Regions from separate parts of the Bacillus sp. 5RYD7K genome, predicted to be linked through region 2. Evidence: predicted binding sites of a transcription regulator. Region 2 holds the regulator's gene; the other holds the start of a gene.

Region 1 (7,437 bases), 1.0 Mb from region 2:
CTATGCGTCAGACCCTGATCCCTCGAATTCTTCAGATACATACACAGATTTTAAAGATCTGGCTGAACATGAAGACCCCGACGATTATCATATATCGTACAATAAGCGAAAGGGGAGCCCTGTATTGATCATGTCGCCGCACGGAGGGAGAATTGAGGGCGGGGTGAGCGAGATCGTCCGCTCTTTCAGAGATGATTATTCAACCTACCTGTTTGAGGGATTAAAAGCGCATGATAATCAAACTCTTCATATTACGAGCACCAAGTTCGATGAGCCTTTAGCCGTGGAAAGCATTAAGCAGCACCATTATGTGATCGCAGTTCACGGTTATAAAGGCGACGAGAAAAATACCCTTGTCGGAGGAAGCGACCGGAAGCGGGCGGAAAAATTGGTGAGAGCTTTCAAACGAAATGGATTTCCTGCAGAATTGGCAACCTCAAAAACCGGTCTGGCCGGGGTTGACACAGAAAATATCAATAATCAGGCGCAAACAGGTCTGAGCATACAGCTTGAGATCAGCAGAGAACAGCGGGAAGCGTTTTTTGATAATTTCGACTACCGTGAAAGAGAATTCACAAAAACAGACGAATTTTACCGGTTTGTCCGTACGATAAAAAGAGTGATCAATCAAGAGTATTCATGAGCTTATCATAAGACAAACCAGTGTAAGATGAGTAAACTTGAAAAAAAGGAGGATGGTCCCTTGGCAAAACATCATTTTTATTTAAAAGCAAATTGGCCCGGAAATCGGAATGACGTCGGCGATATTAAAAGCGGCCGGCTGGAAACGGCTGTGTCCATTCCTAAGGAAATGGACGGTCCGGGAGAAGGCACAAATCCTGATGAGATGCTGCTTGGAGCGGCCGCGACCTGCTATATTATAACGCTGGCGGCAATGATGGAAAGAAGCGGTCTGGATAAAGAAGATTTACATATGGAATCTGAAGGAATTGTAGATGTAACAAACGGTGTGTTCACGTATCAAAAAATCATTCACCGCCCGTTTATATTATTAAAGCCGGATGCAAACGAAACGGATTTTGCACTGGCCGGGAAGTTAGCGCAAAAAGCGGAATCGTCGTGTATGATTTCACGAGCGGTTCAGGGAAACGTGGAGATGGAGCTTGAGGTTGAAGTAAAAGCCGCCCGCGCATGACGAAATCAAACGGTCAGCTCCGGGCCGTTTGATTTTTTTTCGTTTTTTGAGATTTGGAACGGTTGAGCAGGATGACGCCCGTGATGACCAACACAAGACCGGCCATCATTTTGATCGTCATGGCTTCCTTAAAAACAATAAAGCCGACGATTGCAGTTAAAGCCGTGCCGACACCTGACCATGTCGCGTATGCGGTGGATAAATCAAGGCTTTTCAATGAGAAGCTCAAAAACATAAAAGAGGCTCCGATTCCGGCAATGACGCCGAGAGCGGGCCACAGGTGCGTAAAACCGTCCGACAGCTTCAGCATCGTGCTCCCGAACACTTCTGATACAATGGCTAATGCCAAGCAAAGTAATCCTTTCATCACCATGCCTCTCCTTTCTACCAATTCATCAAAATGACACCGGCCAATAAGAAAAAGAGTCCGATGACGGCCTGCTTGTCCAGTTTTTCCTGGAACCACTTCGCTCCGATAATGGACGCAAGCACCGTTCCGGCCCCGCTCCATGTAGCGTAGGATAAGCTGAGCGGAATAAGATTCAGTGTCAGTGAAAGCATATAAAAGGCCAATGAATAGCCAGCCACTACAAGCGCGCTCGGCACAAACCGCGTAAATCCGCGGGAGACCTTCAGCATGGCCGCACCCATTGACTCTGATAAAATAGCAATTGTGAGGAAGATATAACCCAGAATCATATCCAATCCCCCTCTCATCATCATCTTTCATGCCTTTTGTTTAAGGCAGTAAAATAAAATAATATCCGATCTTTACCCGGCAAGTCAAGACATTCGGCCTATATAAAAAGGCCCCTGAAAGGAGCCCTTTTTGATTAGTAGTAATACGGATAACCTCCGTACGGATAGCCGAAACCGCCGTACAGATACGGATTTAATAAGGCGCTTCCGACCAGACCCCCGACAAGCCCTCCGGCAAACGGACCGCCGAAAAATCCAAACGGACGTCCGAATCCATAGCCAAACCAAGGGCGGCCAAACCAAGGCCGGCCAAAACCAAAACCCGGCCGTCCGAATCCAAAGCCGAATCCGGGACGTCCGAACCCGAAGCCCGGCCGGCCAAAACCAAATCCTGGCCGTCCAAACTGTCTCATTTCACTATCTGCTGCGTATGCGTATTCTTCATTCATAATTAAGGTACCTCCAAGAATAAATTTTAGATGATAACAGAGTATTCAGCCCACCAATTTTTGATTGGGCGTTTATCAAAAAAATAAAGGAGTGAGCTTTTGTGGGCCTGTATCAGTCCGATTGGTCAAAAAAACCTCCGCACACACACGCTTACCGGGCTGTAACGGATGTTGTGCAGGGGCATTACCATTTGATCGAAGGCTTCTCACAGCCTGAGAACGGCAGCAATACAGATCAGCATACACATTTCTATACGGGCATCACCTCATTTGAAAACGGGCATTTCCACAGATATTACGGTATTTCCGGCCCTGCCATTCCGAGGGCTGACGGAACGCATTACCATGAGCTTTCAGAGACCACCTTTGCCGCCTACAATGAGCCGATTCAGATCCAGTACGGCGGCGTCGTTTACGATCCGCGGGAGGAAGGACGGAAAACGCACCGCCATACACTCAAAGGAAAAACGAGAGAGGTTGTCGGCAACGAGCCGATCGGGTGGTAGCGGACGTTTAGCGCTCAGGAAAAAGGGCAAAATGGATAGGTGCATGGAGCAATGAATGCTATAATTAGGGGGAGATTTATAAAAGAGAGTGATACATATTGAAAAATAAAAAACAGCCTGTCGTCATACTCGTCGGACCGACGGCAGTCGGAAAAACAAAACTGAGCATCGGACTCGCAAAAATGCTGAATGCGGAAATCATCAGCGGGGATTCCATGCAGGTATATAAAGGGATGGACATCGGAACGGCCAAAGTCACCGAAGAAGAGACAGAAGGCGTGCCGCATCACCTGATTGATATTTTGGAGCCGTCCGACACTTTTTCAACGGCCGATTATCAAAAAATGGTGAGAGAAAAAATCAGCGAGATTGCCGCCAGAGGAAAGCTGCCGATGATTGTCGGGGGGACGGGTCTGTACATTCAGTCCGTGCTGTATGACTATACGTTCACGGAAAACTCCGGCGACCCTGTATTCCGGGAGCGCATGGAGAAACTGGCTGCCGAGGAAGGGGCTGAGGCTCTTCATGCTAAACTTGCGGCGGCCGATCCGGAAGCAGCGGCAGCCATTCATCAAAACAATACGCGAAGAGTCATCCGCGCGCTCGAAATTCTGCACATATCGGGAAAAACAATGTCAGAACATCTTAAAACCCAAAAACGGGAGCTGCTTTACAATGCGGTGCTCATCGGTCTTACAATGGACAGAGAAGTGCTGTACAGCCGGATTAACGAGCGTGTTGACCTTATGATGGAAGCCGGCCTTCTTGAGGAAGTCAAGCGGCTGTATGATATGAATATTCGGGACAGCCAATCGATTCAGGCGATCGGCTATAAAGAGCTGTATGAATATCTTGATGGAAAAGTGCCGCTTCCTCAGGCCGTGGAGCAATTAAAACAAAATTCAAGACGTTATGCGAAACGCCAGCTGACCTGGTTTCGCAATAAAATGTCCGTTTCATGGACCGATATGACGCCGCCTGTTGATCTTGAACAGAAAAAAAAGGAAATTTTCGAGTGTATAGCAGGAAAACTGGAAATTTAATCGAAACAGTATTGTATTGAGAACCAAGGAGGACGAAACATGAAACCGATTAATATTCAGGATCAGTTTTTGAATCAAATCCGAAAAGACAATACGTTCGTCACGGTATTTTTACTCAACGGCTTTCAGCTTCGCGGCCAGGTAAAAGGCTTTGACAACTTTACCGTCTTACTCGAAACGGAGGGGAAGCAGCAGCTTATTTATAAACATGCCATCTCCACGTTCGCCCCGCAAAAAAACGTTCAGCTTGAGCTTGAATAAACTTTTGTCAAAGACCATGAACAATGGTCTTTTTCTATGCGCATCTGTATATTGCCGGCTGTATATCGGCAACATAAAAGGGGGCTTGGAAAACAATGTTCGAAAGTGAGAATGAACTGAGAAGAATCAGGATAACGCTCGTCTGGATCGCTGTTTTTTTGCTGTTTGGAGCATGCAGCAATCATGAAACGGTGGTGACGGATGATGACGGCGGCTCGGCGGATGCCGAACCGCAGACAGAAGGCACGGTGCAGCTGGAGCATAACCATTTCGGCGTCGTCGAAGACGGTTATTTAAAAATATATCGTTACAACGAAAAAACAAATAAAGTCGAACTGAAAAAAGAAACGACGTTAGATGAGCTTGAATAAATTTCACAAGCTTTCGAATTTACAAAGCGGGCCGCACAAGCTACACTAGGTACTGACATTGATCATGCAGAGGGTGAGACGATTGAAACACAAGGTGATAATCAACCATTGGGAAGAAACCTGTGAAGATGATTCCTGCTATGAATATGGAACCAGCATCATTGTTGACGGCAAAGAACTGCTCAGAGAGGCTTCCATCACAAGCGCTCTGAAAGCTGTGCTGAAAGAAATCGGTGCTGATGCGGAAATAGAAGAGACCGTTGAAAGCGAAAAAAAATGTGATTCTTACAAAAAATAAGAATAAAAGTCTAGACTACTAAGCAGTTTTTTTTCATGTTATGATAGACATCGGCTTACACATGACACCTTGAGTAGGATGAGAGATGATTCTCGTTCTGCTCTCTTTTTTGGGCGTTAATCGGGGCAGAACCAAGGTCCGCTCTTTCAAAAATATGAACTTTTTATAAATCGATCTCAATATGTTGTGTTTTTCTGAGAGGTTAGTATACTATATATAGTGTTAAGAGATTCATTATTTTTGATAGGTCGTGATAAGGATGGTTCAAATCATATTTGATTCAAAGACAGGGAATGTTCAGCGTTTTGTGAATAAAACAGACTTTCAGCTGATCCGCAAGGTGGATGAAATGGACCACGTGGACACTCCGTTTGTTTTGGTCACCTACACGACAAACTTCGGTCAGGTACCGGCATCAACACAATCATTTCTCGAAAAATACGCCCATCTCTTATTAGGAGTCGCTGCGAGCGGCAACAAAGTATGGGGCGATAACTTTGCAAAAAGCGCCGATACCATTTCAAGACAATATCAGGTGCCGATCTTGCACAAATTTGAACTCAGCGGCACAGCGAAAGACGTTGAATTGTTTACTCAGGAGGTAGAAAAAGTTGTCACAAAACCAAGTGCCAAAATGGATTCAGTTAAATAACGAAATTATGATCCAACAAGATGGAAAATTCCAGTTTGATAAAGATAAAGAGGCTGTACATAGCTATTTTGTTGACTATATCAACCAAAACACAGTTTACTTTCACGATTTGAAAGAGAAGCTGGATTATTTAATTGAAAACCAATACTACGAAGAAGAATTCTTAAGCCTGTATTCTTTTGAAGACATTAAAGAAGTGTTTAAGACAGCTTACGCAAAGAAGTTTCGTTTTCCTTCCTTCATGAGTGCGTTTAAATTCTATAATGACTATGCTTTGAAAACGAATGACAAAAAAAGAATCCTCGAGCGTTACGAGGACCGGATCTCAATTGTTGCGCTGTTCTTCGCAAACGGCGACACTGAGAAAGCGAAAGAATATGTGAATCTGATGATCAATCAGGAATATCAGCCGAGCACGCCGACATTCTTAAATGCGGGCCGCAAACGCCGCGGAGAGCTTGTCAGCTGTTTCCTCTTGGAAGTCAATGATTCCTTAAACGACATCTCAAGAGCGATCGACATCTCCATGCAGCTTTCTAAATTGGGCGGCGGGGTTTCTCTTAACCTGTCTAAGCTCCGTGCGAAAGGTGAAGCGATTAAAGATGTGGAAAACGCCACAAAAGGCGTCGTAGGCGTGATGAAGCTTCTTGATAATGCGTTCCGCTACGCTGACCAAATGGGGCAGAGACAAGGCTCAGGCGCGGCATACCTGAACATCTTCCACCGGGATATTAATGACTTTCTTGATACGAAAAAAATCTCGGCTGATGAAGATGTCCGCGTTAAAACCCTTTCCATCGGCGTCGTGATTCCGGACAAGTTTGTCGAGCTTGCGCGTGAGGATAAAGCCGCTTATGTCTTTTATCCTCATACGATTTATAAAGAATACGGCCAGCATATGGACGAAATGGACATGACAGCGATGTATGAGGAGCTTGTCGACAACCCGCGCGTCAAAAAAGAAAAAGTGAATGCGCGCAAATTGCTTGAAAAGCTTGCCGTTCTCCGTTCTGAGTCAGGCTATCCGTACATTATGTTCCAGGATAACGTAAACAAAGAGCACGCGAATAACCACGTATCAAAAGTAAAATTCTCGAACCTTTGCTCTGAGGTGCTTCAGGCATCACAGGTTTCGGCTTACACAGATTATGACGAGGAAGACGAAATCGGCCTGGACATTTCCTGCAACCTTGGTTCTTTAAATATTTTAAATGTCATGAAACATAAATCGATTGAGCGCACGGTGAAACTCGCGACGGATTCCCTGACTCATGTGTCCGAGACGACGGATATCCGCAACGCGCCGGCAGTCAGACGCGCAAACAAAGCGATGAAGTCGATCGGTCTAGGCGCGATGAACCTGCACGGCTACCTTGCCCAAAACGGCATTGCTTACGAAAGCCCGGAAGCAAGAGATTTCGCGAATACGTTCTTTATGATGGTGAACTTTTATTCCATCCAGCGTTCAGCTGAGCTTGCAAAAGAAAAAGGCGAAACGTTTGAGCATTATGAAGGCTCCACTTATGCAACGGGAGAATATTTCAATAAATATATTGAAAAAGAATTCTCGCCGGCATACGAAAAAATCGCTGCGCTCTTTGAAGGCATGCACATCCCGACAATCGAAGACTGGAAAGAGCTGAAGGCGTTTGTCGCTGAAAACGGCATGTACCACAGCTACAGACTGTGTATCGCGCCGACAGGCTCCATTTCCTACGTCCAATCCAGCACGGCATCCGTTATGCCGATTATGGAACGGATTGAGGAAAGAACATACGGAAACTCCAAAACGTATTACCCGATGCCGGGGTTAGCGTCTAATAACTGGTTCTTCTACAAAGAAGCTTATGATATGGACATGTTCAAAGTGGTGGATATGATCGCGACAATCCAGCAGCATATCGATCAGGGAATCAGCTTTACCCTGTTTTTGAAAGATACGATGACAACTCGTGATCTGAACCGTATTGATCTGTATGCCCACCATAGAGGCATCAAAACC
Region 2 (7,437 bases):
TAACGTTTCTTCATACCCTAAATCGGCATTCCACACTTTTGACGTGACAAAAATGTCTTCACGCTTTAATCCCGCTTCTTGCAACCCTTGGCGGATGCCTTCGCCGACACCTTCTTCATTTCCGTAAATCGCGGCGGTATCAACACTGCGATAGCCGTGCACCAATGCTGTTTTCACCGCATTGACGAGCTCCGCGCCTTCCTCTACTTTAAATACTCCGATACCGAACCAAGGCATCTTTACGCCGTTATGCAATGTCGCTTTTGCTTGTAAATGTGTTGTCATGTATATGTTCCTCCTATTGTTTGTTTGTTTGTTTGTTAAAAAAATCAAAATGCGCTGAAGAAAAACTCACCTCCTTTCAAGGACAGTGCGATCCCGCTTTTCAAGCTTTCTGCTCCATCCGGTTAACACGACCGCGCTGAGCACCATTAACGCCCCGATCCAAGCGGTATGAATAATCCCGATTGAATCTGTTATAATCCCGCCGGCAAAAGAACCGATTGCAATTCCGGCATTAAATGCCGCGATGTTTAAGGCTGATGCTGTATCAACGGCGCTTGGCGCAAAACGTTCACTCAGCATCACGACATATACCTGAAGCCCAGGCACATTCATAAACGCCAACAGCCCCATAAAAATAATGGTGATTAATCCGGCTGTTTTAAACGGCGCGGTAAAAGTCAGGACAAACAGCACAGCCGCCTGGACAATGAACATGTAAAACAATGCTCTCAGCGGATTCCGATTTGATAACCGGCCGCCGATCATGTTTCCGATGGCAATCGCAATTCCGTAAACAAGCAGGATGGCCGCGACGGTTTCTTTCTGAAAACCGGTTACTTCCTGAAGAAGCGGAGATAAATACGTAAACACGACAAACGTTCCGCCGTAGCCTAACGCTGTAATCAGAAATAAAAGCAGCAGCCGGCCGTTTTTGACGAGTTTGATCTGTTCGGAAAATGCGGTCTTCGTTCCTTTGCGCAAATGTGACGGAACGAGAAGCGCATTTGTGAGGAATGCAATGATTCCTACCGCGACGATGACGGCAAATGCGATTCTCCACCCGAATTGCTGGCCGAGATAGGTCCCGAACGGAACACCGGTCACTGTAGCCACCGTCAGCCCCGTGAACATGATGGAAATCGCGCTTGCTCTTTTATGCTCTGGCACGATATTGGCGGCGATTGTTGCCCCGATTGACATGAAAATGCCGTGGGAAAAAGCCGAAATGACCCGCGCCGCCAGTAAGACGCCGATTGAGGAAGCGCTCGCTGCAAGTGTATTTCCGGCGATAAAAATCAGCATCACCCAGAGCAGCAGCGTTTTCCGCGACATGCCTGATGTAAGAGAAGTTAAAACCGGCGCGCCGAATGTCACGCCCAGAGCATACATGGAAACGGTAAGTCCCGCCGTTGTCACAGGTATATGCAGATCATGAGATATAAGCGGCAGCAGTCCGACGCTGATAAATTCGGTTGTGCCGATCGCAAAAGCGCTGACGGCTAATGCCAGCAGCGCTGGTAAATAGCTTTGGCGATGTGAAGACATCTGTTTTCCTCCTTGAACGATAATGTATGGTTGAAATGATGCCGGGTAAACGATATAAGTATAAGAGTACATTCCTTTTCAGCCGGCAAATGTCATTATGATCGATAGATGAGTCATTGAAAAGAACGTACTTTTAAGTGCCATAGGCACTTTTTAGTTCCTATAGATGAGGAGGAATTACCGTTGCTGAAGAAAAAATACAATATATCTGTAGAGGCGACGCTAGAAGTGATCGGCGGAAAATGGAAGTGTGTGATCCTCTGCCACCTGATGCGCGGAAAAAAGCGGACAAGCGAATTGAAGCGGCTTATGCCGGACATTACCCAAAAGATGCTGACACAGCAATTGCGGGAATTGGAAGCTGACGGCGTCATCAATCGGATCGTGTACAATCAGGTGCCGCCGAAAGTGGAATACGAATTGAGTGAATACGGCCACAGCCTGGAAAGAATTTTAAACGCGCTGTGCGACTGGGGCGCGATGCATATTTCTAAACGGTACGGCGAGGTGTCATCCGTATTAGAGGACAGCATTTTAAATGACAAATTTAAAGATCCGGAACAAATATAAGAAAAAAGCAGGCAGCCAGAGATGCTGATCCTGCTTTTTTTATGGAAAAAAGATCATTTTATATGCAAAAAAACCGATTGAACAACATATTGATCGGTATAAGGGCGGATTTTTATCAAGTTGTACTGGCGGATTTCTTTTAATGTGTTATACTATATGTAATTAAAATTAAATTAGAGTGGCATATTAAAAAGGGGTGACCTGGGCATGAAGGTAAAAGTAGCAATCAACGGGTTTGGAAGAATCGGAAGAATGGTGTTCAGAAAAGCGATGGAAGATGATCAAATTCAAATAACAGCCATTAATGCAAGCTATCCCCCGGAAACGCTTGCTCATTTGATAAAGTATGACACAATTCACGGCAAATACGAGCAAGAAGTCGAGACCGCCGAAGACAGTCTGATCGTCAACGGAAAACATATTATGCTGTTCAATCGGCGGGACCCGAGAGAGCTTCCGTGGAAAGAGTGCGGAATAGACATCGTCATAGAGGCAACGGGAAAATTTAATTCAAAAGAAAAAGCGATGAGCCATATTGAAGCAGGGGCGAAAAAGGTTATTTTAACGGCTCCGGGTAAAAATGAAGACGTTACCATTGTCATGGGAGTGAATGAAGAGAAGTTCAATCCGGATGAACATGTGATTATTTCAAATGCATCCTGCACGACAAACTGTCTTGCACCGGTCGTCAAAGTGCTTGATCAGGAATTTGGGATTGAGAGCGGCCTGATGACGACCGTTCACGCTTACACGAATGACCAAAAAAATATCGACAATCCGCATAAAGATCTGCGGAGGGCGAGAGCGTGCGGAGAATCCATCATTCCGACTTCTACAGGCGCGGCTAAAGCGCTGTCGCTTGTGCTGCCTCATCTGAAAGGAAAACTTCACGGCCTGGCTCTGCGGGTTCCTGTTCCCAACGTGTCCTTAGTGGACCTTGTCTGTGACCTGAAAACAGATGTGTCGGCCGAGCAAGTGAATGCCGCTTTCCAACGAGCCGCAAAGACGTCAATGTACGGCATTCTTGATTATTCGGATGAACCGCTCGTTTCTTCGGATTATAATACGAATTCACACTCCGCGATCATTGACGGGCTGACGACAATGGTGATGGAAGACCGAAAAGTAAAGGTGCTCGCCTGGTATGACAATGAATGGGGATATTCCTGCCGGGTCGTTGATCTTATCCGCCACGTCGCCGCGCGAATGAAACACCCGTCAGCTGTGTAGAATAAAGATCATGGACATTTGTTAGAAAAAACCCTTAACGGCATATTTGCAAAAAAACACTCCTTGCAAAATAAACTTAAACACAGTATACTATCTTTCGTGAACTTCTTGCTCGTGACTGCTTCGGAATTACTTAAAGGGTTAGGACCTCTCCGGACTAACTTTCCCCCGTGGTAAATGGCCGGGTCAGTTCTCGGAAATTCACTTTTTTAATTCTTGTTAAGGGGGGTCCATGATTATGGAAACAATGGGGCGTCACGTCATCTCCGAGCTGTGGGGATGCGATTTTGATAAGCTCAATGACATGGATTTTATTGAAAAAACGTTTGTAAATGCTGCTTTGAAATCAGGAGCTGAAGTGCGCGAGGTCGCATTTCACAAATTTGCACCGCAAGGCGTAAGCGGAGTCGTTATTATCTCTGAGTCACATTTAACGATTCACAGTTTTCCTGAACACGGATATGCAAGCATTGATGTTTATACTTGTGGAGACCTGGATCCTAATGTGGCTGCTGATTACATTGCGGACGCATTACATGCAGATACAAGAGAAAACATTGAAATACCGAGAGGAATGGGGCCTGTACAGATTAAACAGGCACAAGCGAAAGTACTGTAATTTTCAAAACGCAAACACAAGGGAGCTAAGCTGAAAAAGCCATTACGCGCTTTGAAGCTGATGCTCCTTTTCTAATGTAAAAAAACAGCATTGCTTTTTCTTTAAGCAATTTTTTTGTAAAATAGAGAAAGATAAGGCCGGTCTATCGGCTCTCCCAACACAATAGGCTCATCCTAGATACGTTGGCGGGCATTTACCGGAAGCTTGCGAACCGCATTACAGCAATGAAACAGATGGGAGCTGATCCAATTGAAATGTCCTTCATGCCAGCATAACGGTTCCCGCGTACTTGATTCACGGCCTGCGGACGAAGGGAAATCAATCCGCAGAAGGCGGGAGTGCGAAGCCTGCCATTACCGCTTCACTACATTTGAGAAGTTTGAAGAGATGCCTCTGATCGTCGTGAAAAAAGAAGGCGTCCGGGAAGAATTCAGCCGTGAAAAAATGCTGCGCGGATTAATTAAAGCCTGTGAAAAAAGGCCCGTTCCTTTAAAAACACTTGAAGACATGTGCTTTGACATTGAAAAAGAGCTGCGAAACCAAGGCGTATCTGAAGTCAAAAGCGAACTTGTCGGAGAAATGGTGATGGACCGGCTGGCGAAAATAGATGAGGTGTCTTATGTCCGCTTTGCCTCCGTCTACCGGCAGTTTAAAGATATAAATGTGTTTATTGATGAATTGAAAGATTTAATAAAGAAAGAGCGCTAAAGAGCTAAGAGATGATGTCTGGCTCTTTTCTCATGAGCAAAATTGGCATTTGATACATGACGGAAACGGTGTAAAATGAGAGTAGAAACATATCGGAAGGTTTGAGAATCATGGCTGACTATTGGAATGACGTATTGCCTGTAGATCCTTATACGGTCAAAAGCCGTTCGCTTCTTCAGGATGTCGACAGACAGGTTTTGACACATCTGTACCAGCCGCTGATCGGTTCATTTGCATTCTCTCTGTATATGACTTTATGGGGGGAGCTTGAGCAGAACCGTTTGTGGGGAGCTGAATCCACGCACAGACAGCTGATGGGCATGATGCAGGCAAATTTAAAAAAGATTCATCATGAACAGGGGAAGCTTGAAGGAATCGGGCTGCTGAAAGTGTATATCCGGGAGTCCGAGCAAAAGGAACGGATGTTTATTTATGAGCTGCTGCCCCCGCTCAGACCGAATGATTTTTTTGAAGACGGCATGCTGAATGTCTTTCTTTATAACAGAGTCGGTAAAACGAAATACCAGCAGCTGAGACAATTTTACACGCATCCTTCCGTCGGCGCGGATGCAAGGGAAATTACGCGTCCGTTTAATCATGCCTTTGCCTCTTTTCAGCCGAGCGAATGGAAAATGACGCCGGATATGGAAGAAGCGATGAAGCTCCCCGAGGACTATGAGACGGCGTCTGTCGGACAAGCGCCTTCCTATACGGTGACGGAGGAAGTGTTTGATTTTGAGCTTTTCATGGCGGGACTGTCAGAAACGATGATACCGCGCAAATCAATCACGCAGGACGTGCGGGAGAGCATTAAAAAGCTTTCATATTTATACGGAATAGATCCTATCTCCATGCAGCACGTCGTCATGACCGCAATTAATGAACAAGATACGATAACGGCCGAAGCGCTGAGGAAAGCGGCCAGCGACTGGTACCAAATTGAAAGAGGCGGGAAGCTTCCGGAACTGATTGATAAAACACAGCCTGTCCGTCTGCGGGAAAACAAGACGGAAAAGGACGATTCATTGAATGCCGAACTCATTGCACAGCTTGAGACCATATCACCGAGAAAGCTTCTTCAGGACATTGCGGACGGGACCGAGCCGTCCAAAGCAGACCTGCAGATCATCGCCGATATTATGTTCGAACAGAAGCTTGAGCCCGGTGTCACCAATGTGCTGATTTATTATGTCATGCTGAAAACGGATATGAAGCTGTCCAAAAACTATATTCAAAAAATCGCCGCTCACTGGGCCAGAAAGAAAGTAAAGACGGTCCGGGAAGCAATGAAGCTCGCAATAGAAGAGCACAGGCAATATCTTGATTGGGCGGACGGCAAAACAAACGGCGCGGCGCGCGGCAAAAAAACCGTCCGGGAAGAAAAGCGCCCTGATTGGATGAAAGAAGAAGAAACCGGGAAGAAGTCAGAACAGCAGCCGGCTCTTTCCGAGGAGGATCTCGAAGAACAGAAGAAAAAAATGATGGAAGAAATGAAAAAACTGAAAAAATACTCTGCCTACTGAGACAGAGAAGCGGGGTGATACTGAATGGAACCGATCAGCCGATCCTTAGAAGGCGTGACGAAGAGACCTGACTTTCAAAAACGCTTGGAACGAATGCAGCAGCAAGTCATGGCCGACAAAGACGTCCAGGCTTTTTTGAAGGAACAGAAAGATGCAATTAATCAAAGCATGATTGACAGAGGGTTAAATAAACTGTACGAATACGTTCAGCAAAGCAAGCGGTGCGCCTTCTGTTCAAAAGACAACGAGACGAACAGCCTGCTTGAAGGCTATCATCCGAAGCTTGTGATCAACGGACGTTCTATTGATATTGAATATTACGAATGTCCGGAAAAGAGAAAGCTTGACCGCCAGAAAAGACAAAAGTCCCTGATGAAGAGCATGTATATCCAGCGGGATCTTCTCGGCGCGACGTTTCAGCAGATCGACATTACAGATCCGAGCAGACTCGGCATCTTCCAGCATGTGACGGATTTTCTGAAGAGCTATAATGAAACGGGCAAAGGCAAAGGGCTGTACCTGTACGGAAAATTCGGAATCGGAAAGACATTTATTCTAGCCGCCATTGCCAATGAGCTGGCGGAAAAAGAGTATTCATCAATGATCGTATATGTTCCCGAATTTGTCAGAGAGCTGAAAAACTCGCTCCAGGATCAGTCGCTGGAGGAGAAACTGAATATGGTCAAAACGACGCCCGTCCTGATGCTTGATGACATCGGAGCGGAGTCAATGACAAGCTGGGTCAGGGATGAGGTCATCGGCACCGTGCTTCAGCACAGAATGAGCCAGCAGCTTCCCACGTTTTTCTCGTCTAATTTTTCACCTGACGAGCTGAAGCATCATTTTACGTATTCACAGCGGGGAGAAAAGGAAGAGGTAAAAGCGGCAAGACTGATGGAGCGGATTTTATATTTGGCTTCGCCTGTCCGTCTTGACGGGGAAAACCGCCGCCGTCCATAATGCCGGCGTCCAAAGGGAAGGATTTGAGGGAATGAGGAATAAGAAGGCTGTCACATGGGCTGCGGCTGCGGCGGGAGCGGGCCTTTTGCTGTGGGCAAACCGCAAATATCTGAATCTGTCGCCTAAGGAGATCCGTCTTTGGGTGTTATCGTTCGGTGTCTTTGCGCCGCTTGTGTTTATCGGAATTTCCATCGTCAGGCCTTTTGTGCTGTTTCCCGTATCAATCGTTTCCGTCGCCGGAGGATTGGCGTTCGGACCGTTTTTCGGCACCGTGTA

Evidence for each region. The regulator NrdR, encoded in region 2, represses ribonucleotide reductase genes. The targets are predictions, from matches to a motif close to AACACNATATATNGTGTT.
Region 1: a site for NrdR is predicted at 4,990-5,007, ahead of nrdI (class Ib ribonucleoside-diphosphate reductase assembly flavoprotein NrdI). Genes of this name have one in related genera too.

What each region holds. Positions count from the first base shown of each region.
Region 1 is NZ_CP191200.1:3,022,221-3,029,657, reverse strand. Features, by position in the region: gene ACQE26_RS15130 (poly-gamma-glutamate hydrolase family protein) at 1-643, shown strand, start outside; gene ACQE26_RS15125 (OsmC family protein) at 704-1,156, shown strand; gene erbB (SMR family multidrug efflux transporter EbrB) at 1,170-1,523, opposite strand; gene erbA (SMR family multidrug efflux transporter EbrA) at 1,541-1,855, opposite strand; gene ymaG (inner spore coat protein YmaG) at 1,990-2,304, opposite strand; gene ACQE26_RS15105 (YmaF family protein) at 2,406-2,810, shown strand; gene miaA (tRNA (adenosine(37)-N6)-dimethylallyltransferase MiaA) at 2,909-3,853, shown strand; gene hfq (RNA chaperone Hfq) at 3,893-4,114, shown strand; gene ACQE26_RS15090 (YmzC family protein) at 4,210-4,485, shown strand; gene ACQE26_RS15085 (hypothetical protein) at 4,568-4,783, shown strand; gene nrdI (class Ib ribonucleoside-diphosphate reductase assembly flavoprotein NrdI) at 5,043-5,435, shown strand; gene nrdE (class 1b ribonucleoside-diphosphate reductase subunit alpha) at 5,395-7,437, shown strand, end outside.
Region 2 is NZ_CP191200.1:2,016,543-2,023,979, forward strand. Features, by position in the region: gene ACQE26_RS10145 (aldo/keto reductase) at 1-285, opposite strand, end outside; gene ACQE26_RS10150 (MFS transporter) at 352-1,551, opposite strand; gene ACQE26_RS10155 (winged helix-turn-helix transcriptional regulator) at 1,735-2,121, shown strand; gene ACQE26_RS10160 (glyceraldehyde-3-phosphate dehydrogenase) at 2,329-3,351, shown strand; gene speD (adenosylmethionine decarboxylase) at 3,590-3,970, shown strand; gene nrdR (transcriptional regulator NrdR) at 4,220-4,678, shown strand; gene dnaB (replicative helicase loading/DNA remodeling protein DnaB) at 4,789-6,201, shown strand; gene dnaI (primosomal protein DnaI) at 6,226-7,161, shown strand; gene ACQE26_RS10185 (TVP38/TMEM64 family protein) at 7,193-7,437, shown strand, end outside.